3 regions of the Bartonella sp. LJL80 genome follow, and region 3 is predicted to be linked to each of the others. Evidence: predicted binding sites of a transcription regulator. Region 3 holds the regulator's gene; each other region holds the start of a gene.
What was found. The regulator PhoB, encoded in region 3, activates phosphate uptake and scavenging genes when phosphate is short. The targets are predictions, from matches to a motif close to TGTCATNNANCTGTCAT.
Positions count from the first base shown of each region.

Region 1: ACYSNS_RS04850 (UDP-2,3-diacylglucosamine diphosphatase) is a predicted target of PhoB. The motif match lies at 5,247-5,263, and genes of this name have one in related genera.
Region 2: phnC (phosphonate ABC transporter ATP-binding protein) is a predicted target of PhoB. The motif match lies at 3,827-3,843, and genes of this name have one in related genera.

Region 1 covers NZ_JBTXLM010000002.1:126,241-134,390, forward strand. The annotation lists gene ACYSNS_RS04830 (L-aspartate oxidase) at 1-1,303, opposite strand, end outside; gene nadA (quinolinate synthase NadA) at 1,300-2,268, opposite strand; gene ACYSNS_RS04840 (NUDIX hydrolase) at 2,334-3,227, opposite strand; gene ACYSNS_RS04845 (class I SAM-dependent methyltransferase) at 3,601-5,133, shown strand; gene ACYSNS_RS04850 (UDP-2,3-diacylglucosamine diphosphatase) at 5,331-6,146, shown strand; gene ACYSNS_RS04855 (glycosyltransferase family 4 protein) at 6,151-7,182, shown strand; gene ACYSNS_RS04860 (hypothetical protein) at 7,279-7,584, opposite strand; gene ACYSNS_RS04865 (UdgX family uracil-DNA binding protein) at 7,863-8,150, opposite strand, start outside.
Region 2 covers NZ_JBTXLM010000006.1:19,985-28,134, reverse strand. The annotation lists gene ACYSNS_RS10435 (alpha-D-ribose 1-methylphosphonate 5-triphosphate diphosphatase) at 1-354, opposite strand, end outside; gene ACYSNS_RS10430 (DUF1045 domain-containing protein) at 357-1,046, opposite strand; gene phnE (phosphonate ABC transporter, permease protein PhnE) at 1,046-1,840, opposite strand; gene phnD (phosphonate ABC transporter substrate-binding protein) at 1,900-2,892, opposite strand; gene phnC (phosphonate ABC transporter ATP-binding protein) at 2,923-3,771, opposite strand; gene phnF (phosphonate metabolism transcriptional regulator PhnF) at 3,961-4,701, shown strand; gene phnG (phosphonate C-P lyase system protein PhnG) at 4,781-5,245, shown strand; gene phnH (phosphonate C-P lyase system protein PhnH) at 5,246-5,803, shown strand; gene ACYSNS_RS10395 (carbon-phosphorus lyase complex subunit PhnI) at 5,791-6,879, shown strand; gene ACYSNS_RS10390 (alpha-D-ribose 1-methylphosphonate 5-phosphate C-P-lyase PhnJ) at 6,876-7,793, shown strand; gene ACYSNS_RS10385 (ATP-binding cassette domain-containing protein) at 7,787-8,150, shown strand, end outside.
Region 3 covers NZ_JBTXLM010000008.1:4,277-12,426, reverse strand. The annotation lists gene ACYSNS_RS11915 (membrane-bound PQQ-dependent dehydrogenase, glucose/quinate/shikimate family) at 1-1,390, shown strand, start outside; gene ACYSNS_RS11910 (cell wall hydrolase) at 2,137-3,036, opposite strand; gene phoB (phosphate regulon transcriptional regulator PhoB) at 3,185-3,868, opposite strand; gene phoU (phosphate signaling complex protein PhoU) at 3,882-4,604, opposite strand; gene pstB (phosphate ABC transporter ATP-binding protein PstB) at 4,728-5,486, opposite strand; gene pstA (phosphate ABC transporter permease PstA) at 5,560-6,852, opposite strand; gene pstC (phosphate ABC transporter permease subunit PstC) at 6,849-8,150, opposite strand, start outside.

The DNA of each region.
Region 1 (8,150 bases), on a different contig from region 3:
TCAGACCGCTGCCGTTTCTGATAATGCCAAGATGGCGTTGCATGATAGGCTGTACCGATTGCAATGCGTATTGTCTTGGTGCTTCAGGTAGTCCGAGCGTCGCATCGGCTAGACAATTCGACGGTATTTGGTTGTTGATTGTTTCGGCTGTCCGCATTGCCATAATGCATGCTTCAAGAAGCGAATTGCTGGCAAGCCGGTTGGCTCCATGCAAACCTGTTGACGATGTTTCACCAATAGCCCAAAGCCCGGCAATGCTGGTGCGGCCAAACGTATCCGTGGCGATACCCCCCATATGATAATGCTGTGCCGGGCATACCGGTATCGGCTGTCGTTGCGGGTCGATACCAGCCTGCCGACATGCTTTGTCAATGGAAGGAAAACGCTCTGCAAATGCTTTGTCTTTCAGTTGCCGGGCATCAAGAAATACGTGTTTGCCATTTTCAATCTCTTGCGCAATTTTCCGGGCGACGATATCGCGCGGGGCAAGATCTTCTCCGATTGTTTGGCTAAGGAACCTTTCTGATTGGCTGTTGATGAGAAACGCCCCTTCACCGCGTACGGCCTCGCTGATAAGCGTCCGCGGGCGGGATGCGGTATCCAGGGCGGTTGGGTGAAACTGGATAAATTCAAGATCGGCAAAACGCGCTCCGACGGCTGCCGCCAAGGCCAGTCCTTGGCCATAATTCTCGCTTGGATTGGTACTGTCGCCATAGAGGCCCCCAATACCGCCTGTCGCTAGAACAATATCATAGGCCGCAATATTGTGGCTTTGATCATGGGTCGAGAAATTAACGCCGCAAACCTTGCTATCTTTCACCAATAGACGGTCGACAATCGCATGTTCCAAAACAGTAATAGATGGTGTTTGCCGTATTTTTTGGCATAACACGTCTACGATAGCCCTTCCGGTTGCATCGCCATCGACGTGAAAAATACGATGATGGCTATGTGCAGCCTCCAAACCGAGATATGGCTCCCCTTTGTTATCGCTATCAAAGTGGACACCATAGGTTCGCAATGTTTCAATTGCTTGGGCGCTATGCGATAGAATATCACGGACAGCCTGTCTGTCACACAGTTCCCCACCGGCTGCCAACGTATCGTCTATGTGGGACTGAACATCGTCATCGGCACTCCAGGCGGCGGCAATTCCACCTTGGGCCAAACGGCTTGATGTTTCCATACCGAGGGTGGAGCGCGTCATCAGCAAGACTTTTCGCGGTGCCAGCTGCAACGACACAAGCATTCCTGCCAAACCACTGCCAACCACAATCACATCCGGTTGAAGCCTTTGGCTCATAGTGCCAACATCCGCTCGACCGCACGCCGCGCATTTACGGCAATAGCAGGATCGATTTTAATTTCATGGCGGTTCTGCTCAAGCGCTTCGCGGATATTGCGCAACGAAATACGTTTCATATGCGGACAAAGATTGCACGGCCGGATGAACTCGATATCAGGATGATTGACGGCTACATTATCACTCATCGAACATTCGGTGAGGAGAACAACTTGACCGTTGCTTTTTTCCCCCACATATTCCGACATATGGGCCGTGGACCCGGAAAAATCTGCGAGTTCTATGATGTTAGGTGGGCATTCCGGATGCGCTAAAATTTCCGCTTGCGGATAGCTGTGACGCAATTGTGCAATATCATCAGGCGTAAACTGCTCATGTACTTCACAATGCCCTTGCCATGTCAGAATTTCAACGCCGGTTTCGCGCGCAATGTTTTGGGCCAAATATTCATCGGGGATCATTAAAACGCGCGGTACATCCAATGCTTCGATGATGCGTTTGGCATTACCGGATGTGCAGCAAATATCCGATACGGCTTTTACCGCCGCGGATGTGTTGACATAGGTTACGACCGGAACGCCTGGATATTTTCTTCGTAGCTTGAGTACATCTCCAACCGTGATGGATTCTGCAAGCGAACAGCCCGCGCCCATTTCGGGAATGAGCACTGTTTTATCCGGATTAAGCAATTTCGCCGTTTCCGCCATGAAATGCACGCCTGCCATTATGATCACGTCGGCATCGACCGCTTCAGCTTCTCGCGCCAGCGCCAAACTGTCTCCGACGATATCGGCAACTCCATGATAGATTTCAGGTGTTTGATAATTATGCGCCAGAATAACGGCGTTGCGCTGTTGCTTCAGCCGCTGGATTGCCGCGATATCAGCGCGAAATCCCATCCATTCCGCTTTCGGTATAACCGCGCTAACCTTGGCATAAAGATCATCGATTGATGGCTGCAGCATAATATCCTCCTTTATACTCGTGAAGAGTATATCAAAGAATCTATTATACTCATAAAGAGATTATGTCAATCGCGTGCCAGTGGAAGTTTTGAACCCGCAAGTGCGCGTTCTTCCACGATAGCCTCACGATAGCGATAGAGCTTGGCTGGCCTTCCACCTGTCTCACTCTGTCGTTCGCCAGTTTCCTCGATCAATCCCTGTTGTTCTATCAGCCTGCGGAAGTTGGGTTTATGCAAACGTCGTCCGACTATAGCTTCCACTGTTTTTTGCAGATGCAATAGGGTGAACTCTTCCGGCACCAATTCAAATACCAGCGCGCGATATTTTATTTTTGCACGAAGCCGCGCAATAGCTGTAGCCAATATGCGTCGGTGATCAGCAAACATGGCTATGCCCGTTTCTAGTATGCCTCCTGCTTCCTGCACCAATCCCGCTTCATAAAGCAGTTCATAGCGTTGCAGGATCAAATCTTCATTCCATTCATAGCCTTCAAGGCCAAACAAAAACGCTATGCGCCGCTGCTTTAGCTCATATTCGGCTTTATCGCTATCAGCCCAGTGATTAAGTGCGTCAATAAGGTGTCCGGTGCAGGGATTTCGCGTTTCGCGACAGTCTTCCCAAGGAAAATGCTGATACCAGTCATGCCATTCGGTTTGTGTGCTCATTCCGGCTTGTTCGCGTACGAGACCCAGATAGCTGATGGATATGGTACGGATGTCGGGCCGCTCTGGGATACGATTACGATCAGCGAAAGTGTATAATTGCTCAAGAAAGCCGACAGGGTGTCCCGTCTGCTTGCCTATCCAGTCGCGAAGGCCGGATTGCAGGCTATGGTGGTTCAGCACGAAGGGGCCGGAGGGCAGGGCTCGTCCACCTTGGACGGTCATAACACGGGGATTATACTCTGTAACGGCTACAAGAACAGCTATCAATTCGGTTTGTGTTAATCCGGCAGTCATGGGATCGGCACTTGTCCTCTATGTATATATCTATTTTGCTTTTTTCGCGGAAACACTGAGACTTGGCAAGCAGAAATGTTTCGATATGTAGATATATGGTTTGCGTAATCCGATCCACTATCTGTGGAACTGTGATATGGACTATGATGAAATGTTAAGAATAGAAATCAGCCGAATGTTTTGGATATTCAGTTGTTCATTCATAATGAAATGTTAGATAGAGGCCCACTATATCTCTGTAAAATTTATGAATAAAATTCTATCCTTGCTATCGCCGCATCCATTTGATTGTTATAAATAACAGTCGCAGCCTATCTGACGCGGGCTTCTTTATTGATGAAGTGGTGTTGCAATACACTCTGGGGAGAATAATATGACGTTGAATTGGACCGATGGTTATGTTTCGGATATTGAATACATACCCGGCTTTTATTATGAACAGACACCTTCCCACATCAACGCGGTTTGTTATGTGAACGGCTTTGAACTACCGGTGCAGCCGGGTGAAGCTTTTGGCTACTGCGAGCTTGGGTGCGGACGGGGAGAAACATCATTGATGATTGCCGCTGCAAATCCCCATGCAGATGTCTGGGCATTTGACTTCAATCCGTCCCATATTGCAGAAGCCAGGCGCATGGCTAAAAACGGTGGGCTTTCCAACGTCCATTTTGGCGAAGAGTCCTTTAAGCAATTGGCTGAAGGAAAGCTGCCAGCCAATATGCCGATGTTTAACTACATTACATTGCACGGGGTATGGAGTTGGATCAATAATGAAAACCGCGCATATATTATACGTTTTCTTGACCGATATTTGAAACCCGGCGGTGTGGTTTACGTTTCGTATAACGCGCTTCCCGGTTGGTCGAATATCATTCCCTTGCGTAAGCTGTTATTCCTTTTGGCGGAAGATGAAATTGGAAAAAGCGACCAGCGCGCTTTGGGTGCGGTGGAAAAGCTCCGTGCGCTCGTCGGTGATAATGCGCGTTTTCTGCCCAAGGATTTTGTCGAAAAGATTTCTAAGAGCGGGTCTTATCTCAGCCATGAATATCTTAATGAAGATTGGGATCCAACCTTTCACGTCGATGTTGCAAGTGACCTTGCCGCAGCAAAACTAAGCTATTTCGGCACAGCAAATATTCTTGAGAATTTCGGAGAATTCTCCTTTACCCCCAGTCAGAATGACAAGCTTGTCAAAGCCTCGCCGGGGTCGGTTGAAACATTGAAGGATTACTTCCTTGATCGCACCTTTCGCCGCGATCTTTTCATAAAAGGCCCGCAGAGACTACCAGACAGGCGCGCAATCCAGCGCATCGAAGAGTGTGTCATAGAGCTTTGTATTTCGTCCGAAAATGTCAATTTCGATATCAACATACCGCTTGGACAGGCTAATCTGAACCGCGACCTTTATGAGCCGATTTTTGCTGCATTGAAAACAGGCCCAAAGCGCATTGGCGACTTGATGAAGCTTCCCGGTGTGCCCGAGACCAACCCCAATGCCCGCCAAATTTTGGGGGTGCTAATCGGGTCACAACAAGTCAAATTGACAATACCCGACGCAAACCGCCAGCCCAGTGCCAATATTCTCAGGTTTAATCAGGCTTACATCAATGCTTGCAGCCAGCAGGCACGCACAAATGCTACTCTGGCATGTGCGAATACGGGACAGGCAATACCACTCAGTCTATTCGAGATGCTGGCTTATGAGGCCATTATGCAGGGTGCTGAAACAACACTGGATACGTTGACAAGCCACATTGCTGATATTCTCAAAGAACGACAGGACAAGCTTATCCACGATAATAGAACCATCGAAACGAGAAGTGAAACGATTACATTTTTGAAACCGCATATCGAAAAAGTTATTAAAGTCTATATTCCGTTATGGAAAGCGCTTGGCGCGCTCTGATTTTTGATGGTCGTCCGGGGTCAGCACTGCCGTCGGCAACGATAAAATCGCGGCGTCTCAAACAAGAAATGGTCGTTTAGCTTTGGGGCGCACATACCCTGCATAAGCGAAACTGTCATATTTCTATCATCAAGCGGTCATGTCACTGTCACGTGAATCACGCATATTGCTATCCAAAAGAAGGATAGCAGATAGACATGGTAATACCTCAGTCGACCGTGCAGTCACCCAAGCGCTACAGAACGATATTTCTTTCCGATATCCATCTCGGATCACGTTCTGCCAAAGCAGCGTTTTTACTTGATTTTTTACGCCAGAATGAAGCAGAAACCATCTATCTCGTTGGAGATATTGTAGATGGATGGCGGCTGAAACGCAGCTGGTTTTGGCCACAGGAACACAATGATGTCGTTCAAAAGCTTTTGCGCCGCAGCCGCAAGGGTACACGTATCGTGTATATCGCAGGCAACCACGACGCTTTTCTACGAGATTTTCAGGGCACGCATTTTGGTGGTATCGAAGTGACCGATCGCGCCATGTTTGAAGCGGCAAACGGCCGTAAATATCTTGTCCTCCATGGCGATCAGTTTGATGTGGTGGTGCGTCATGCGCGTTTTATCGCTCTTATGGGCGATTGGGCTTATGATGCGGCACTGGGTTTCAATCTGGTTATGAATGCGATACGCCGCAAACTTGGCCTGCGTTACTGGTCATTTTCCGCATGGGCAAAATATCGTGTTAAAAAGGCTGTTAATTTCATTGGTGACTTTCAGAGTGTCGTGGCGGACGAAGCACGCCGCATGGGGGTAGACGGTGTGATTTGCGGCCATATCCATCATGCGACGATCGAAACAATCCACGAAATATCCTATATCAATACCGGTGATTGGGTGGAAAGTTGCACCGCAATCGTCGAACATGAGGATGGTCGGCTTGAGCTGATAGACTGGACAAATTCAGCTGATCAAACGGCCGATCGCGGCAATGTTGTAGCGCTTGCGAGTAGGGGATAGGCCAATGCGGGTCATTATCGTTACCGATGCTTGGCACCCGCAAGTCAATGGTGTTGTTCGGACATTGGAAAATCTCGTTGCAGGTTTGGCCGAGCGCGACGTTTCAGTAACGATCATATCGCCGGAAGATTATCGGTCGCTTCCCTGTCCGACCTATCCCGAAATTCGCTTGGCGCTTGTATCACCTTTTGCGCTGGCAAAGCGTATGGAAGCATTACAAGCCGATGCTGTGCACATTGCAACGGAAGGGCCACTGGGTTTTTGGGCACGCTGGATCTGCAAACGAAAAGGTTGGCGCTTTACCACCAGTTTTCACACGCGCTTTCCCGAATATCTGTCGGAAAGATTACCGGTTCCGCTTGGGCTAACTTACGCTTGGCTGCGTAGATTTCATAACGCCGCAGCAATGACCTTGGTGCCCACCCAATCAATCGAGACAATCTTGAAAGAGCGTGGTTTCCAACATTTGACCGTTTGGACCAGGGGCGTAGACCGTGCTATTTTTCATCCCCAACCACAAATAGACCTCGGGCTACCCAAGCCTATATTTCTGAGCGTTGGCAGGCTGGCAATAGAAAAAAATATCGAGGCTTTCCTGAAGCTCGATTTGCCGGGCACAAAGCTTATTGTTGGGGATGGACCGGATAAATCCAGATTGGAAGCCATGGCACCGGATGCGGTGTTTCTTGGGAAAAAACAGGGTAAGGAATTGGCTGAAATTTACGCTGGTTCGGATGTTTTTGTTTTTCCATCCAAAACCGATACATTCGGGCTTGTCATGCTAGAGGCCATGGCCAGTGGCCTTCCCGTGGCCGGATATCCGGTGCCGGGTGCAAGCGACATCATCGCCGTGAACGGTGCAGGCGTTTTATCTGAAGACTTGCAATATGCAGCCATGGCAGCATTGGGAAAGGGACGGATCGACCCCGACAAGGCTTTGGAAAACTTCACTTGGGGACGTTGTGTCGACATTTTCCGCCATACCCTTGTCTCGAAAGATCGGAAAGGTAAGCACAAGCCAAGTTATGCGGCCTAGCCTATCCAAAAGTATTGCAAAATACGCTTACCTGATTTGGCATACAAAAAAAGCCGACCTTTAAAGGTCGGCTTTTGTGCAATAATTAAATATAGATTACTGCTGGTTAGCAGGTGATCCGTCGCCGAAATGCGACATGTCGCTTTTTGGTAGGCTATGAACTGATAAACCTGAATTGGCGGCATGACCCGGAACATAACGGTTATCAACCGATCCGCCACCAAAACCATTCGCGCGTGTATAAGCGCGTGAATTTCCAGTAAGCGGTGTGCTCAATCCTGAATGGGCAGCTGTGCCGATAACATATGTGTTTTCAGGCGATCCGTCACCAAATGCATTACCGGCATAGGCGCTGCCAACACTCAACAAACCAGCAGCAGCAATCAAAAGTAATTTTTTCATTTTATTCTCTCCATTTCTATCAGCCGTTCCTTATCCAGGAAATAGCTTGCATCTAAAACTTGCGAGGTTGGAAACATGTTCCGTTCTCTTAAGTGTTTATTTGCTCTTTCGGGGGGACGAACTCAATTCACATTTTCATGTATCGATCACGGAAATGTTATAAAGAAAAAAATAAATAAAAACAGATTGTTATGAAGGTATTGTAAGGCAGCTCCCGGATTTTATGACAAACGCATCACCGGTTTGTGAGCGGTTTATTGACTATCGACTCGGCAATATCAACCGGTGTTTTCTACCGCGTATTTCAGCACGCGTGCAAAAGCTTCCTCTTGTTTGTTGCTCAAAACTTTATCTTGCAGGCGTAGAAGGTAAGAGGGATGGATTGTCGGAAGAATTGGCGGTAACTCTTCTGAGGTGATTATTTTTCCTTGCATTTCGGTCAAAGATTTATTGTTACCCGTGAGAGAAAAAAGTGCAGTTGCTCCCATTGTGACGATGAGTTTTGGTTTAACAAGCGCTATTTCTTGTAAAAGCCACCAGCGACAATGCTGAATTTCAGACCGGTT
Region 2 (8,150 bases), on a different contig from region 3:
CTCCAGCAGCTCTTCCATTGCATCCTTGGATTTGACCCGCAATTCTTCATGCCCTACCCGTAAACCATCAAAAACGGTGGTAATTCCTGAACCACATACTTGCATATCATGCGCTTGAAGAGCAGCCATTGTATCCCAACGTACTTTGGGTCTGGGATGTAAATGCGCCTCAACATTATCGGTATGGAGTTCTACGAGACCGGGAACGAGATATTGTCCATCGCAATCCTCCCCGATTGTGCCATTTCCCTCATCGATGTGCTGGATGAGACCGTCTTTGGTAACCAGAGTTCCATGGATGACCGCATCTTCCAGAACAATACGGGCATTGCGAAATATCTGCTCTGATGACATTTTTATAGAAACTCCGATTTTGTTTTTTTGCCGAGCATGTGTCGGCTATGGCAATAAAAAGGCTGCTGGGGTGAAGGCTCGACAAATAAAGACAAAGCGTCAAAGGCAAGCGGACGGCCGATAAATTTATCGAAATGCTTGTAAATACTTTCTTCGACGATGTTTTGGTGCTCCTGTGCAACAGAGCCGGAAAGCGTCATATGGAAACGGTAAAATTCGAAAATATAAGGATAGCCGAATTCTTTTAGATAGTGATTTTGCCGTTCTGTTAAAAATTGCGGATGGCGCCTGGCAATATCCTGCAGCGTAATATCCGCACGAAAATGTTCAAAAAAACGTACTGTCTCATTGGCCAAAAGCGTAAGATGTTTGAGGTCGCCTTGTGGAACGAGGGCGAAAAAATCTTTTATCTTACGAACTTCAAGTGCGGGAAGTTCGAATGGCCCCGCATCGCCACAATAATCGGTCAGAGCAGACTGCAATGCATCAAGCGTTTGCATCGGCGCCAAATGGAAAGGTGCCTTGATGGTGGCATGGAAACCATAGTGAGCCGGCTTGGAAACTGCTGCTCGGTCATCCGCGACAGCGCGTTCGATCAAGGATGCAGAATGCGGATCCCAACCAAGCCATTTGGCGGCGGCCGCACTCAATCCATGCTGATCGTCCGGTGTAAAATAAACAGCGACACGCATTATATAAAAAATTTCCGTAATTGTTGTGAGACGAGATCCATGATCGTCACGGCAAGTACCACTATGATAAGAATTGCCGATGCCTGCGGATAATAGAAAGCACGGATGGACTCAAACATAACCTGTCCTATTCCGCCAGCACCGATAATGCCGAGAACTGTTGCCGATCGCACGTTAGATTCAAGGCGGTAGAGCGAGAACGAAACCCAAAGCGGCATAACCTGCGGAATGACACCATAGACCACCTGCTGGATACGACTGCCACCAGCTACCTTTATCGCTTCGACAGGGCGCGGATCAATTGCTTCGACCGCCTCGGAAAATAGTTTGGCAAGCACACCGGTCGTATGGACGAAAAGCGCCATGACACCGGCAAAAGGACCAAGACCGACAGCAACTACGAATAGCACGGCAAACACGACTTCGTGGATGGCACGACAAAGATCCATTAGTCGGCGTACCGGTTGCAAAACAATAGGTCGCACCATATTACCCGCCGAAGCAATGCCAAGCGGAATGGCTAAAATAACAGCCAGGAACGTGCCCCATATTGCTATTTGGATAGTAACCAGCATTTCCGACAAATAGTAACGCCACTCCGAGAAGTCCGGACTTAAGAAACCGGAGGCATATTCCGCCATATTTCCCGATTCAGAAAACAAAAGCGGCCATCGGTTCATTTCAGCAGGGCCCCAGCTCCAAGCGAGAGCGCCAAGAACCAAAGCTGGAAAAATCCATCGTTTCCAGCGGCGCGGCCTATCCAAGGCAGAATATTGCGCGGTCATTTCAGACATTTTTTACCCTGTAAAAAAGGGATGGAAGCGAAGGCTTCCATCCTGACATTTCAAAAAAATCAGCTTTTATTCAGCGATGCCAATTTGTCTTCGAAAGCAGCCTTCTGCTCATTCAACGTCTTCAGCTGTTCTGCTTTTTGAGCTGCATCAAGCTTGCTGTCATTTTCAACCTTGCTGATTTTTTGTGCCATTTCCATAATGCGCACTGGCAACAATTGATTATTGTCAGAAGCACGGAAAGGCGACCAGCTCAAACCCTTTAACACGGTAAGCTCTTCCTTTACATCGCCTGTGGATTTATCCGTACCATAGGTCAGGAAGAAATCTTTGACCTTGGTTTTGGTCGCATCGGGAAGGTCTGATCGCCACACGATCGGATCACCGGGGATAAGAGGGGAACGCCAGATTTCGCGAATTTTGGCATAAGCTTTAGGATTGTTCTGTTCGAGCTTGGCCATGTTCTCAGTATTGTTGGCTGCGACATCCACTTGTTTGTTGGCAACTGCCATGGCGTTTGTTTCATGATTGGCATTGCGAACTGTCTTGAAGCAATCCTTGGGATCAATTCCTTTTGCCGCAAAAAGGAATGTCATGGGAACAAGATAACCCGATGTGGAATTCGGATCACCAATACCGAAATTGAGCGTCTTGTCACATTTTAAAACATCGTCAACTGATTTGATCGGGGAATCTGCCGGAACAAGCAACGTACCCCAATAGCCCGGATTCCCGTCATCTGCGATTGTCTGGGCAAACACTTCACCCTTTGCGCGATCAACGGCCTCCATGGCGGATTTATTGCCATACCAAGCGATATCGACCTTGCCGAAACGCATTCCCTCGATGATACCGGCATAATCTGATGCAAAAAACGGCTTGATTTCAAAACCCGTCTTCTTTTCCATGTCAGCCAGGAAAGGTTCCCATTGGGTGCGCAAATTGGATTGGGATTCAGTCGATATGATGCCGAAATTTAAAGTTTCAGCGAAAGCGGCTGTCGCTGTACTGGACATAACACAAGCAAGGACAAGCCCTTTTAGGAACTTTTTCATAAAGAATTCTCCGTTGGTAAAAGGAAGCAATCAGGCAGGCTGGAAGCGCTGCACCGGTTTTGCATTATACGTGGATTGACGCGCTGCAATCGGCATATCAGCCGCATCCGGAAGAACCAACTCCTCGGAAGCAGCACCGTAAAGCTCTGATAAAAATTCATTGGTTAAATTACATGACGGCCCATCATAAACGATGCGCCCATCGCGCATAGCAATCGTGCGCGGACAGAAGCGACGAGCATATTCTACTTGATGCAGCGACACCATCATGGTGATACCATCTTCACGATTGATGGTTGAAAGCATATCCATAACTCTGCGAGCGGATGCCGGATCGAGCGCTGAAATCGGTTCGTCAGCTATCAGAATTTCGGCATTTTGCACCAGTGCCCGCGCTATCGCAGCGCGTTGTTGCTGGCCACCCGACAAAGTGGAAGCACGCTGCAATGCAGCATGGTCAATGCCAACACGAGCGAGAGCCTGAAGCGCCACGACCTTTTCGCGGCGATTAAAGATGCCCAAAATTCCGCGCCATTGCGGAATACGTCCCAAGAAACCGATCAGCACATTCGTCAACAGTGACAAGCGATTGACGAGATTGAATTGCTGAAAGATAACCGAAATTTTTCCCTGCAGCATTTTTGCCGTTGGCAGAACCTTGCCATCTCTTTGCATAGGCTGACCAAACACGCTGATTGTCTGGCTGCCTTTATCTGCCGACTCAAGCCCGGCAATATGACGGATCAAAGTGCTCTTACCGGAACCAGACGCACCAATCAAAGCAACCATTTCGCCTTTGGCAACTTGCAGGCTCACATCATTCAAAGCTTTGGTGCGGCCATATGTCTTCGAGATTCGTGTAACGTTTACAGCAATCATAGAATGCATATCCCTATATTCATGAAAGATTTCGGGCAATACATACGCATGCTGCATGAAACTTTTATGACACCAAAAATTATAAAAATATGAACAATAATAAAAATATTATACTCATAAATACTGTCATATGACTGCAATAAAATGATTGTATTACAAATTCATTCGAATGAATTGCTTGGATGGATTATGAAACCGCATGCAGGAAAATGGAGAGAGGTAAGAGATGTTCTGGATCAGGAGATCTCTTCCGGCATCTTGCAAAAAGGGATGCGGCTTCCGACAGAACCCGCTTTATGTGCACGCTTTGACGTGGGGCGTCATTCTGTCAGGCGTGCAATATCTGCGTTGGCGGCCAAAGGCAAAATACGGGCCGATCAAGGGCGCGGAACCTTTGTCAAAGACGACAAGCCCCTGCAATACACAATTTCCCAACGAACACGTTTTCACGTCAATATCGAAAGTCAAGGCAGAACGCCTCATATAGAAAGTCTGCATGCAGATATCATCCGTGCGGATGCAGAAAAAGCAGCATTATTGGATATCGCTCCCATGGATGAAGTTGCTTTTGTAAGGCAGCGCAGTTTTGCCGATGACCTGGCAATCAGTCTAGCGACTTCCTTTCACCCGGCGCAGCGTTTTCCTGACCTTTTGAAACTGCATCAAGACGGCGCAACCGACAGTGCGATCTATCATCATCACGGCGTAGCCGACTATCTACGTTTGGAAACCATTATCTCGGCACGCATTGCCACCGAGGAGGAAGCCCGCCTTCTCAACCTTGTACCAAACCAGCCGGTCATCATTATGGAAAAAAGAGATATCGATATGCATAAAAAACCGATCGGATACTCGGTTTCTGTATGGCCGGCCGAACATATCCGCTTCAGTCTCGAAACCATGTCACAAAACGAAGTTCATCAAAAATAGGTGCTCGAAAAGCTGCGAGCAGAACCGTCCCATACCCGTCGATATATCTCAAGTCATTTGCATTCTTGCGAGGTAAACCATGTCACAACACATTGGAACAGAAGAGAAAGAACTTCCGAAATCATTTCCCCACGATCTTGCCCTTACCATATTGGCAAGGGCGGAAAGCGGTGCCATCAAGCATTTGGCCGAGAAGCTGCTTGACAAACTAGGAGATGTTGAGGTCATGGAAAATCGTACCGGTCTGGTTATGGCACCGATGCGGGACACGGTCAAAGGAAGCCAATTCCATCTTGGCGAGGTGCTCGTTGCCGAGGCCCGCATTTTTTCGCCCCTTAGTGCAACGGAAGGCTACGGGATGGTTGTCGGGCGTGATCTTGAGCATGCCATGGCGATGGCCATTATTGATGCTGCCTATCAAGCTGAAGAAGAAGCTGATCTCTTAGCCGACTTCTTGAAAAGCCAACACGAAAAACAGCAACTGCAGGACAATGAACGTCTTTGCGATGTCAATGCTACACGCGTCGAAATGGAAACTTTCTAAATGCAACAGAACATTATCAGCCCGACAGAACAGGATTGCCGCGACAATGGTAATTTTGAAAAGATGATGAAAGCGCTTGCAAGACCGGGAACACGAATTGATTTGGACGGTCAGGATATGACCCATCTTGCATCAGCCATTCTTGATCTTGAAACAAGCTTTTATGCCGAAGACCAAAAGCTGCAACAGCAATTGCGCGATACACAAGCAAAATCCGTGGCACTTCCCGACGCCGAATATATCTTCATGTCACTCTGTGACAAACAAAAAGTTGCCCAGCTGAGCAACATTGCAACCGGCGACTTGCTTTATCCGGAAACCGGCGCGACGATTTTTGCACCCGCTGATTTCACTGGTGGCGGAACGATCCGTCTGAGTGGCCCCGGTATAAAAACATCCTGTGATCTGCAGTTGAACGGCATAGATCCTGATCTTTGGACGTTTCGACAACAGCACATACACTATCCCCTAGGATTTGACCTGTTTCTTATCTCAACCGACAGTTTAGTCGGCATTCCCCGTTCTACAACAATAGAGGTATTATCATGGCCTATGTAGCAAGCAGAGGCGGCGAAAAAGCCATTGATCAGGCCGAACGCCTTTACCGGCAAGATATTGGTACGATCGACAAAAAGCGTGTCGATGATATCTGCCAAAACCTGCCTTATCTGGTGGATCGCGTCATGGGGGAAGCATCTCTTTATGCTCCGGAACTCGCAGCTTTGGCAATCGCGCAAGGCGGGGGCGATCTTTATGAAGCGGTATTGCTCTTGCGTGCTTGGCGCACCACCCAGCCACGCCTTGCTATCGCCGCAACAATCGAGCAAAAGAACCTCTTCACATTACGGCGCATATCTGCCGCGTTTAAGGATATACCGGGCGGGCAGATACTTGGGCCGACACTTGATTATTCACACCGTATTCTTGCCACATGGGTTTTAACCGGCGATAAGTTTATCCCACCGGTTGTGGAGCGGGCGATGACACCCTCTCCTGCAACTTTTCCCTCTCTTGCCGCATGGCAGCAAACACAGGGACTTGTTGAAAAACCTGTCATCAATGATTTGGCCGATGACGACATTCCGGATTTGACCCGTGAACCGCTTTTATTCCCGGCAAGCCGTGGCCATCGTTTGCAGAGCCTCGCACGAGCCGATACCGGCGGTGTTCTGGCACTCGGATATTCGGCGATGCGCGGTTATGGCAACGCGCATCCAACCGTTAATGAATTGCGATTGGCAGAAGCTGAAATTATCGTCAAACATCCCAAAGGCACAATGTTTAGCGCAGGACGCATCAAAATATCGCAAGCCGAGGTTATTTCCAAAACCAAAAAAGATAAACTGGAATTGGGTTTTTCTGTGACACTCGGCTGGAATGAGATGAAAGTCATTGCAGCAGCGACGCTAGATCTCAATGCCGCCGATGACAGCCAGTCCGATGCGGTATCAGAAGAGTTTTTTCTCTACCATACCGAAGTTGTCGAGGCGTCAGGCTTCTGCATTCACTTCAAGTTACCCCACTATGTCACCTTCCAATCAAGTCTGGATGCATTGCGCGGCATAAAAAGACGCAAGGCCGACGGAACGGAAGACCGTCAAGACCATCGCGAAATGGAAGAGGCAATGATATGAAACTGACCGATCTTACCCGCCCTTGGAGTTCTTTTTCCTATGGGTTTCTGGATGCTTCCGCCAAACGCGAATTGCGCCGACGCATGTTGAAAGCCATCGCTATTCCCGGTTGCCAGATACCCTATGCCAGCCGTGAAGTTCCTATTGCCCGCGGATGGGGAACAGGTGGTTTGCAGGTGACACTGACATTGATCAATCCACAATCCATCATCAAAGTAATCGATCAGGGCGCCGATGACAGCGTGAATGCTGCAAGTATCCGTCGTTTTCTACAAACCGTCAGCGGTGCGCAAGAAACATGGAATACGCTTGATGCGAGCATCATCCAGTCGAGGCACCGCATTCCCGAGGAGAAGCTCGGTGCGGATCAAATACTCGTATTGCAAGTTCCAAATCCCGAGCCATTGCGGCCTGTTGAACCCAATATGTCAATTGCCCGCGAAATGCATGGCGATGCCAATTACAGCAAGCTTTGGCTGATCCTTTATGAACAGATGGTTCGTGCTGGTCGTATTCTGCAAGGGGCATCATATCCAAGTCTGGTGAATGGCCGCCATGTCATGACCCCCTCGCCTATCCCGCGCTGGGATGTGCAAAAACTCCATATGGCCGAAAATTTGACGTTTCTTTCTGCTGGTCGTGAAAAGCGCTTATATGCTGTACCGCCCTATACACGGGTGGAGCCTTTGGTTTTTGACGATATACCCTACCAAGTTGAAAACCACGCGCAAGCCGTCTGTACACGCAGCCACGTCAAAGGCTTTTTCATGAATGAACTACCACAAGACGATGGAAGTGCGCTCTATGAACTTTCAGATAGCAATTTCGGTATCAAACATATCCGGTTGAGCGAAGGTGACGATGAAACAATAGGTGAAACCTGGTACAAAAACGGGAGCATGGCGTCATGTTAAATGTTGAACAAATGCAGTTGAAACAACCACAACTCGTATCCACGACACCACTTCTTCAGTTACACAATATCCATAAAACATTTGGCTCTGTTCAAGCATTGCGCGGGGTCAGTGCCAAGGTCTATCCAGGGGAAGTTCTGGGCATAGTCGGTGAAAGTGGATCGGGAAAATCCACTTTCTTGCGCATGATGAATTTGGAAGATATTCCCGATCAAGGCCATTACGAACTTGATCTACCAGATTATCGCAAGTGCAATCTCTTTACGCTGGACAGATTTTCTCGGCGTATGTTGCGGGCCCATCACATCGGCATTGTCTATCAAAACCCGCATCTGGGCTTGTTGATGAAGAACTCCA
Region 3 (8,150 bases):
AGTCAAGCCCGGTTACTACCAGCAGACTTCGACGCCGCTTGTTGCCGATGATGTTGTTGTTGTCGGTGGCCGCGTTGCCGATAACTTCTCAACAGACGAGCCTCCCGGCGTCGTGCGCGCTTTCAGTGTTTATGACGGCCACCTCGTATGGGCATGGGATCCCGGCAATCCGGATTTGACGGGCGTTCCACCTGAAGGTGAAACCTACACACGTGGAACACCCAATGTTTGGGCGGCTATGTCATTTGATGCCAAACTTGGCCTCATCTATCTGCCGACCGGCAATTCAACGCCCGACTTCTGGGCGGGCTATCGCACAGAAGCTGACGACAAATATTCTTCATCTGTCGTAGCGGTTGATGTAAAAACCGGCAAAGTGCGTTGGCACTACCAGTTCGTCCACCATGATATCTGGGACTTCGATACACCGGCCCAGCCTGTGCTGCTTGATGCGCCAGATAAAAACGGCAATATGGTACCTGCCCTTATCCAGGTGACCAAGCAGGGTGAAGTCTTCCTGCTGAACCGTGAAACCGGCGAGCCGATTTCAGAGGTTGAAGAAAAGCCCGTTCCACAAGGAAATGTCGCCGGTGAACGTTATTCGCCGACACAACCTTATTCGGTTGGTATGCCGTCATTTGGCAATGCCACATTGACCGAAGCGGATATGTGGGGTGCAACGCCATTCGATCAGCTTTTGTGCCGTATCGAATTCCGCAAAATGCGTCATCAGGGCGTATTCACACCACCCGGCCTCGACTATTCGCTACAAATGCCGGGCTCTCTCGGTGGGATGAATTGGGGCTCTGTTTCCACAGACCCAACGTTGAACTATGTCTTTATCAACGATATGCGCCTTGGCCTTGCCAACTATCTGGTCGAGCGCAAAGACATTCCAGCCAGCGCGTCTGGTATTGAAATGGGTATTGTTCCCATGGATGGAACACCGTTTGGTGCGATGCGTATGCGTTTCCTTTCACCACTCGGCGTACCGTGTCAAAAGCCGCCTTTCGGCACCATGTCGGCTGTGGATTTGAAAACGCGCAAAATAGTTTGGCAGGTTCCTGTCGGCACTGTGCAAGACACAGGCCCGATGAACATGGCGCTTGGCGTTCCTGTTCCGATCGGTATGCCAACCCTCGGTGCCTCGATGGCTACGCAATCCGGCCTTGTTTTCTTCGCTGGAACACAAGACTTCTATTTGCGTGCTTTTGACAGCCGCACCGGTAAGGAAGTCTGGAAATCACGTCTGCCAGTTGGCAGCCAAGGTGGCCCGATGACCTATGTTTCACCGGAAACCGGCAAGCAATATATCGTCATTACCGCCGGCGGTGCGCGTCAAAATCCAAAGCGTGGTGATTACGTCATTGCCTATGCTTTGAAAGATTAATCAACATTTCAATCGTTAAACAGATAAAACCCACCGCGCTTAACCGCGGTGGGTTTTTCTTTGGCAGACCGACAGCCGAGCCTTCATAGCAAGTTTGGTGTTTGATGAACCAAACATGTGCTCAAGGTTCTGTTTTTGAGCATTTTTTATCCGATAGGAGCAGGATAAAGAATTGATCCGGTGAATCAATTCTCCTGCGGATGCGCTTCACACTTTTCGGAAAATGCTCTAGAGCCGGATCCATTTATCTGAACGAACTGGATTGAATAAAAAGTAAGTCCCCACGGTCGCAGACGGCGCCTGCATTGACTTGGATCCTATGTCTGAATTTATATTGTTTAACTACAATGCGATCATGCTTGGTCGCACAATTTTTACTCGGCCCCTATCGTCGAGCAAGAAGGCTCAACAAGACCAATATTGAATAGCGTTTTCTAACTCTCATGAATGAATAGACGCTGCTTCAAGCTCAACCGGAAATTGCTTGCCGTTGAAAATCATCGTCAAAACGAAGACTATCCGATGATTGCAAGTTGAAAATTGCAGCCGTTGGCTGTCTGATATTAGAGCGGTACCCGATTGATGTGAAACATCAATTGGATAAGATACCGCGACAAATCAAAAACTTGAGACGCGCCGGCCGGATAGCATCAGGTCGAAAAGCGCTCTAAGGCCCAGTGAACAATCAGGCGCACGCAATCCGACGGATGTGAAACGAGAGATATCGCGCAACAAGCGGCGGTTTATTAAAACCGTCGCGTTTTTTCCTGCTTTTGTAGGATCGCTCCGATTTCATCGACTTTTTGTTTCGATGGCATCGCATAGCCAAGAGCAACTGAACTGGTTTGCATGCGATCAACCGGCGCTGGCGTCGGTGTCGGCACAAAGCGATAATCTGCCTGAGCGACCATGACCGGCGCAGGTGCCGGTTCAACCTGATTAACCAAAGCGGGTGCTGGCTCTGCTTGCGCCACCATGACTTGTGCCGGCTCCGCTACAACTTTCGGAGCAGAGGTTTGGGTGCGGCCCGGCGTTGTAAACTGCGGCACATTTCCGCTACGCTCTTGCGAGAACGCAAATGCGACATCATAAGGCGCATCGTTGACCGGGACTTGCAATTGGCCGTCACGGCCGCGTTTTTCATAAAATGCATTGCCACCGGCAACCTGCACATAATGCATGTTTTTATACGGGAAGGTCATTCCAGCCGTGTGGAAGAACATCGCATTCTTACTCTTTTTTGCCCGTTCGCCCCGCAAAACCGCATCAGCAGCTTCTTCAACACGCGCTACCGAAGCAGATTCAGTCATGGGACGCGTCAGCACACCAGGAGCAAACTGGTTAGGCTGTCCGACCACACCGCAAATTGTTTTAGGATAGGCTGTCGAGTTGACGCGGTTCATCACAACTGTGCCGACAGCAACCATACCATCACGGCTAGAGCGGTTGGATTCAAAATACATCGCGCGCATAAGGCAGGTTCGTTCCGTCAATGGGTAGGCGACTGTTTTGCTTTTCTTTTTATGACCAAAAGAATCAAACCCGGCGTGGTTTGAAGCACAGCCGGTCACAACCAGAGGTGCCAATACAACAGCGGCAATACCTGCCCAGCGGACTTTCAACATTTTACGCAACTTCGATCTCATGCTTTGTTACCATTCCCGCATGCGCTAACACACAGACAAATGAAGGCAAAATAAAGGCAACCGATAAGAACCGCCACATTCTTGACAAATTCTTGAAAAGTAAGCCTTTTTCGCAAAAGACTATGCAGAGAAAACCTTTAAAAAAACATTAACCGAATGCGTATCCTGCACCTCTCACAGTACGAATGAGATCAATTTCACCTTCATTGATGGCCAAACGTAAACGCCGAATATGCACATCCACCGTACGATCATCGACAAAATTGTCACTACCCCAGACATTATCGAGAAGTTGGGCACGGGAAAAAACGCGGCCTGGGGCGCGCATGAAAAACTCCAGTAATTTGAATTCGGTGGGGCCTAAACGCAGTTCGTCATCGCCCCGGAACACTTTATGCTTGTGCCGGTCGAGTATCAGACCACCTGCCTGCAAACTATCAGCAAGCACATCAGGATTGGCACGGCGCAGAAGTGCCTTAATGCGCGCAATGAGTTCCGGCATTGAAAAAGGCTTCACGATAAAATCGTCCGCACCTACATTCAGGCCGCGTATCCGTTCATCCTCTTCACCGCGCGCTGTCAACATGATGATTGGCAATTGTTTGGTTGCAGGCCGATTGCGCAAGCGTCGGCACAGTTCGATCCCCGAAAGCCCGGGCAACATCCAGTCCAGCACCAACAGGTCTGGAATGTTATCTTCAAGCTCGTATTCGGCTTCTTCACCATCACTGATGGTACGAACGAAATATCCTTCCGCTTCGAGATTGTAACGCAAAAGCGTAATCAACGCTTCCTCGTCTTCGACAACGGTAATCGTTGGCTTATGCGTCATCGGGGAAATCCCTCTATTCGCTGCTGAGGGCATCGACGCCCACCTTATAAGTCAGGTCATCACGCGGACGTTCCGTCGACATATAGGTGCCGGTTATGATGTAATGCAACGTTTCGGCGATATTGGTGGCATGATCGCCAATACGCTCGATGTTCTTGGCACAGAACAACAAATGCGTGCATGCAGTGATGTTGCGCGGATCTTCCATCATATAGGTCAGAAGCTCACGGAAGAGCGAGGTATACATCGCATCAATCTCGTCATCACGTTCACGCACGGCATCAATACGTTCCAACGAACGGCTTGCATATGCATCGAGCACTTCCTTGAGCTGGTTGAGAGCGAGAGAGGCAAAGGCTTCAAGACCACGATAGAAGGTCGCCGGTTGACGGGTTTCTGCAATTGCCGGCGCACGTTTGGCAATGTTTTTACCCATGTCACCAACCCGTTCAAGATCGGCAGAGATACGGATTGCGCCAATAATTTCGCGAAGATCAACCGCCATCGGCTGCCGCTTGGCAATAATGGTCACGGCTTTTTCGTCGATATCACGTTCACTTTCATCGAGGAACATATCATCGGCGATAACTTCGCCCGCAAGACGTAAATCGTCATGGACGATGGCTGCGACAGCCCGTTCGATCATACGTTCGGCATGGCCGCCCATTTCAGCAATCTTGGCTTCCAGATATTTCAGTTCTTCATCGAATGAACGAACGGTATGGTTTGTAGGCATTGTCATTCTCCTGAATTCCAATTAGGGCAATTCTAGATCAAGTGTGACACAGTTTTCGGTATAGAATTGCGATAAAACAAAAACTTCGAGCGCATCCGCTGTTTACTATTAGTTGGACACACTCTAGCCGAAACGGCCCGTAATATAGTCTTGCGTGCGCTGCTCTTTAGGCGAGGTGAACATCATTTCTGTTTCGCCAACCTCGACCAAATCACCAAGATGGAACATCGCTGTATATTGTGAAACACGTGCCGCCTGTTGCATCGAGTGCGTGACGATGACAATGGTATAATTCTGACGCAAATCGTCTATAAGTTCTTCAATACGGGCTGTTGCTATTGGATCAAGCGCAGAACATGGCTCATCCATCAAAATGACTTCCGGACTGACAGCGATTGCACGCGCAATACACAAACGTTGCTGTTGCCCACCGGATAAACCGGTTCCGGCTTCATGCAAACGATCTTTGACTTCTTCAAACAGGCCGGCCTTCGCCAGACTTTGTTCAACGATTGCGTCCAGCTCCTTACGGGATTTCGCAAGCCCATGGATACGCGGGCCATAGGCAACATTTTCATAAACCGATTTTGGAAACGGATTAGGCTTTTGAAAAACCATTCCGACACGGGCACGAAGCTCGACGACATCGATTTTAGGATCGTAAATATCCTGACCATCAAGACTGAGAAGCCCCGAGACCTTAGCCCCCTCAATCGTGTCGTTCATACGGTTCAGACAGCGCAAAAAGGTCGATTTACCACAGCCCGACGGGCCGATCAGCGCTGTAACCTGATGTTCGGGGATATCAAGGTTTATACCATGCAAAGCCTCTTTAGCTCCGTAGAATACTTTAACATCCTGACCACGCATTTTGATCTTCATTATAGACCTGACCTTATTTTCAGCACCCATTTTTGCAGGGCTTTTTTTAAAAAACGAGAGGTGATGTTTCCAATCACCAGCGGCGTTCAAATTTGCGCCGCAGAATAACTGCTGCAATGTTCATCACTGCCAGAAACAATAGCAGGATGATGATGGCACCGTAGGTGCGTTCATTAAACGCGCGTTCCGGCTCGTTGGCCCACATAAACACCTGCACGGGAAGTGCCGTGGCGGGATCTTCCGGTGTTTTCGGATAGTCGACAACAAAGGCAACCATACCGATCAACAATAGCGGTGCCGTCTCACCCAATGCGCGAGCCAAGCCCAGAATAGCACCTGTCAGAATGCCCGGAACAGCCAGTGGCAATACATGCCCGAAAACGGTTTGGGTTTTGGAAGCACCAAGCCCCAAAGCCGCATCGCGGATGGAAGGGGGTACAGCACGCACAGCGGAGCGTGTTGCGATGATGATTGTCGGCAATGTCATCAATGTCAAAACCACACCGCCGACCAAGGATGACGCGCGCGGCCAATGGAGAAAATTGATAAAGATTGATAGTCCGAGCAAACCAAAAACAATGGAGGGAACCGCCGCCAGATTGTTGATATTAACTTCGATGAGATCGGTAAATTTGTTGCGACGGGCATATTCTTCCAAGTAAATAGCTGTCGCCACACCAATCGGCAAAGATAGTACCAGAACGATTGCCATCATATAGGCCGAACCGATGATTGCCACACCCAAGCCCGATGTTTCCGGACGGCTGGATGCACCGAAAACAAACAAGCCTTTGTTGAATGCTTCATAGAGCACGCCTTCATCGGCCAATGTATTCATCCACGCAACCTGTCGGTCAGACACTTTGCGGTTTTGCTCATCAACACTGAGGTCGATCTGCCCCTTATAGGCTGAATCAATATCGGCGGCGGCAAGAACTGTCACAGATTGGGTTGTACCGATCAGCTCCGGATTCTTCATGACCATATCGCGCAATTCTACACGAACACCGTCAGAAAACATCCGGTTTACATCACGCATCGCCTGGCGATCGCTCGTATCAACATGCAATTTTTCGGCAAGAGCGTTGCGGACAAGAAGTGGATAGTTTGCGGCAATCAAAACTTGTGGATTGGTTTGCCGCTGCCCCTTCGGATCGATGATTTTTTCATCCAGGTGAACCTGCAAGGTCATCGACGTTTGTTCAAATGCCGTATAGCCCTGACTGATGATCGACCATAAAAGTACAACAAGAAAAAACAAGCCGATGGCAATAGCAGTAAGTCCATAGGCACGGAACCGACGCTCTGCCCTGTAACGACGTTTTAGCCCGATATCGCGTTGCTGGGGTTGGACAGTGCTTGTCATTCATACTGCTCCCTGTATTTACGCACGATATAGAGCGCAAAGATATTCATCAAAAGCGTCAGGACAAACAATGTCATACCCAACGCAAATGCCACCAGTGTCTGGGGCGAATTGAATTCGAGATCACCGGTTAACTGGTTGACAATCTTGACGGTAATCGTGGTCATCGCTTCAAATGGATTGATCGTCAGATTGGCGGCCACGCCGGCGGCCAACACAACAATCATCGTTTCACCAATTGCACGTGAAGCCGTGAGCAAAACAGCACCGACAATGCCGGGCAACGCCGCGGGAAGGATAACCTTTTTAACGGTTTCGGATTGCGTGGCTCCCAGACCATAGGAACCATCACGCAAGGTTTGCGGTACAGCTGTTATGATGTCGTCTGAGAGTGACGATACAAACGGGATCAACATGATACCCATGACGAGCCCCGCAGTCAGCACGCTCTGCGACATGATGAAACCCTGCCCGCCAGCTATGGCGATCGATAAATCACGCAGGAACGGACCGACCACCATCATTGCGAAAAAGCCGTAGACAATTGTAGGAATACCGGCCAACACTTCCAAAAGCGGCTTGACGATGGCGCGCATGCGACCAGAGGCATATTCAGACATATAGATAGCGGCAAACAAGCCGATCGGCACCGCGAACAGCATGGCCACAAAGGCAATGTAAATTGTTCCGGCCAACAACGGAAGCAGGCCGAACTGACCTACCTCGCCACCTGAACCGGCCGAGGCAAAACGCGGATCCCATACAGTTCCTAAAAAGAAGTTCGACAGTGGAACGGAATTAAAGAAACTGATGGTTTGAAAAAGCATGGAAAAGATGATACCGACAGTGGTCAGTATCGCCACGATTGACGCTATAATAAGCCCACAAAGCACCATCTTCTCGACTTTGTTGCGGGCGCGCTTTCGCTGCGACACTTGCATAACACCGCAGAAAAAACCTATGACGGCAAAGATTATGGCAATCACAGACCCTATAAAATAGGCCACGGACGCTTTCTTGCTCCAATCTATGGCGATCGGGACAAGATAGTCGTCACCATCTGTGGGCAGAATAATGCCTTTTTCGGCCATATCAGTCTTTAAAGCGGCATAAGACAACGGAGCAACAGCATTTCGCGCAGCAAGCGCCGACAAATCTTCATTGGTTTGGGAAAACGCGTTTGTCAGGCTGCGGATCGTACCCAACGCCAAACTATGATTGCGTTGTTGCCCCTCGCCTATTTGCGCATCCAAATGTGATGACGCGCGCTGTTCCAGATAAATGGAACTTCCAGCATC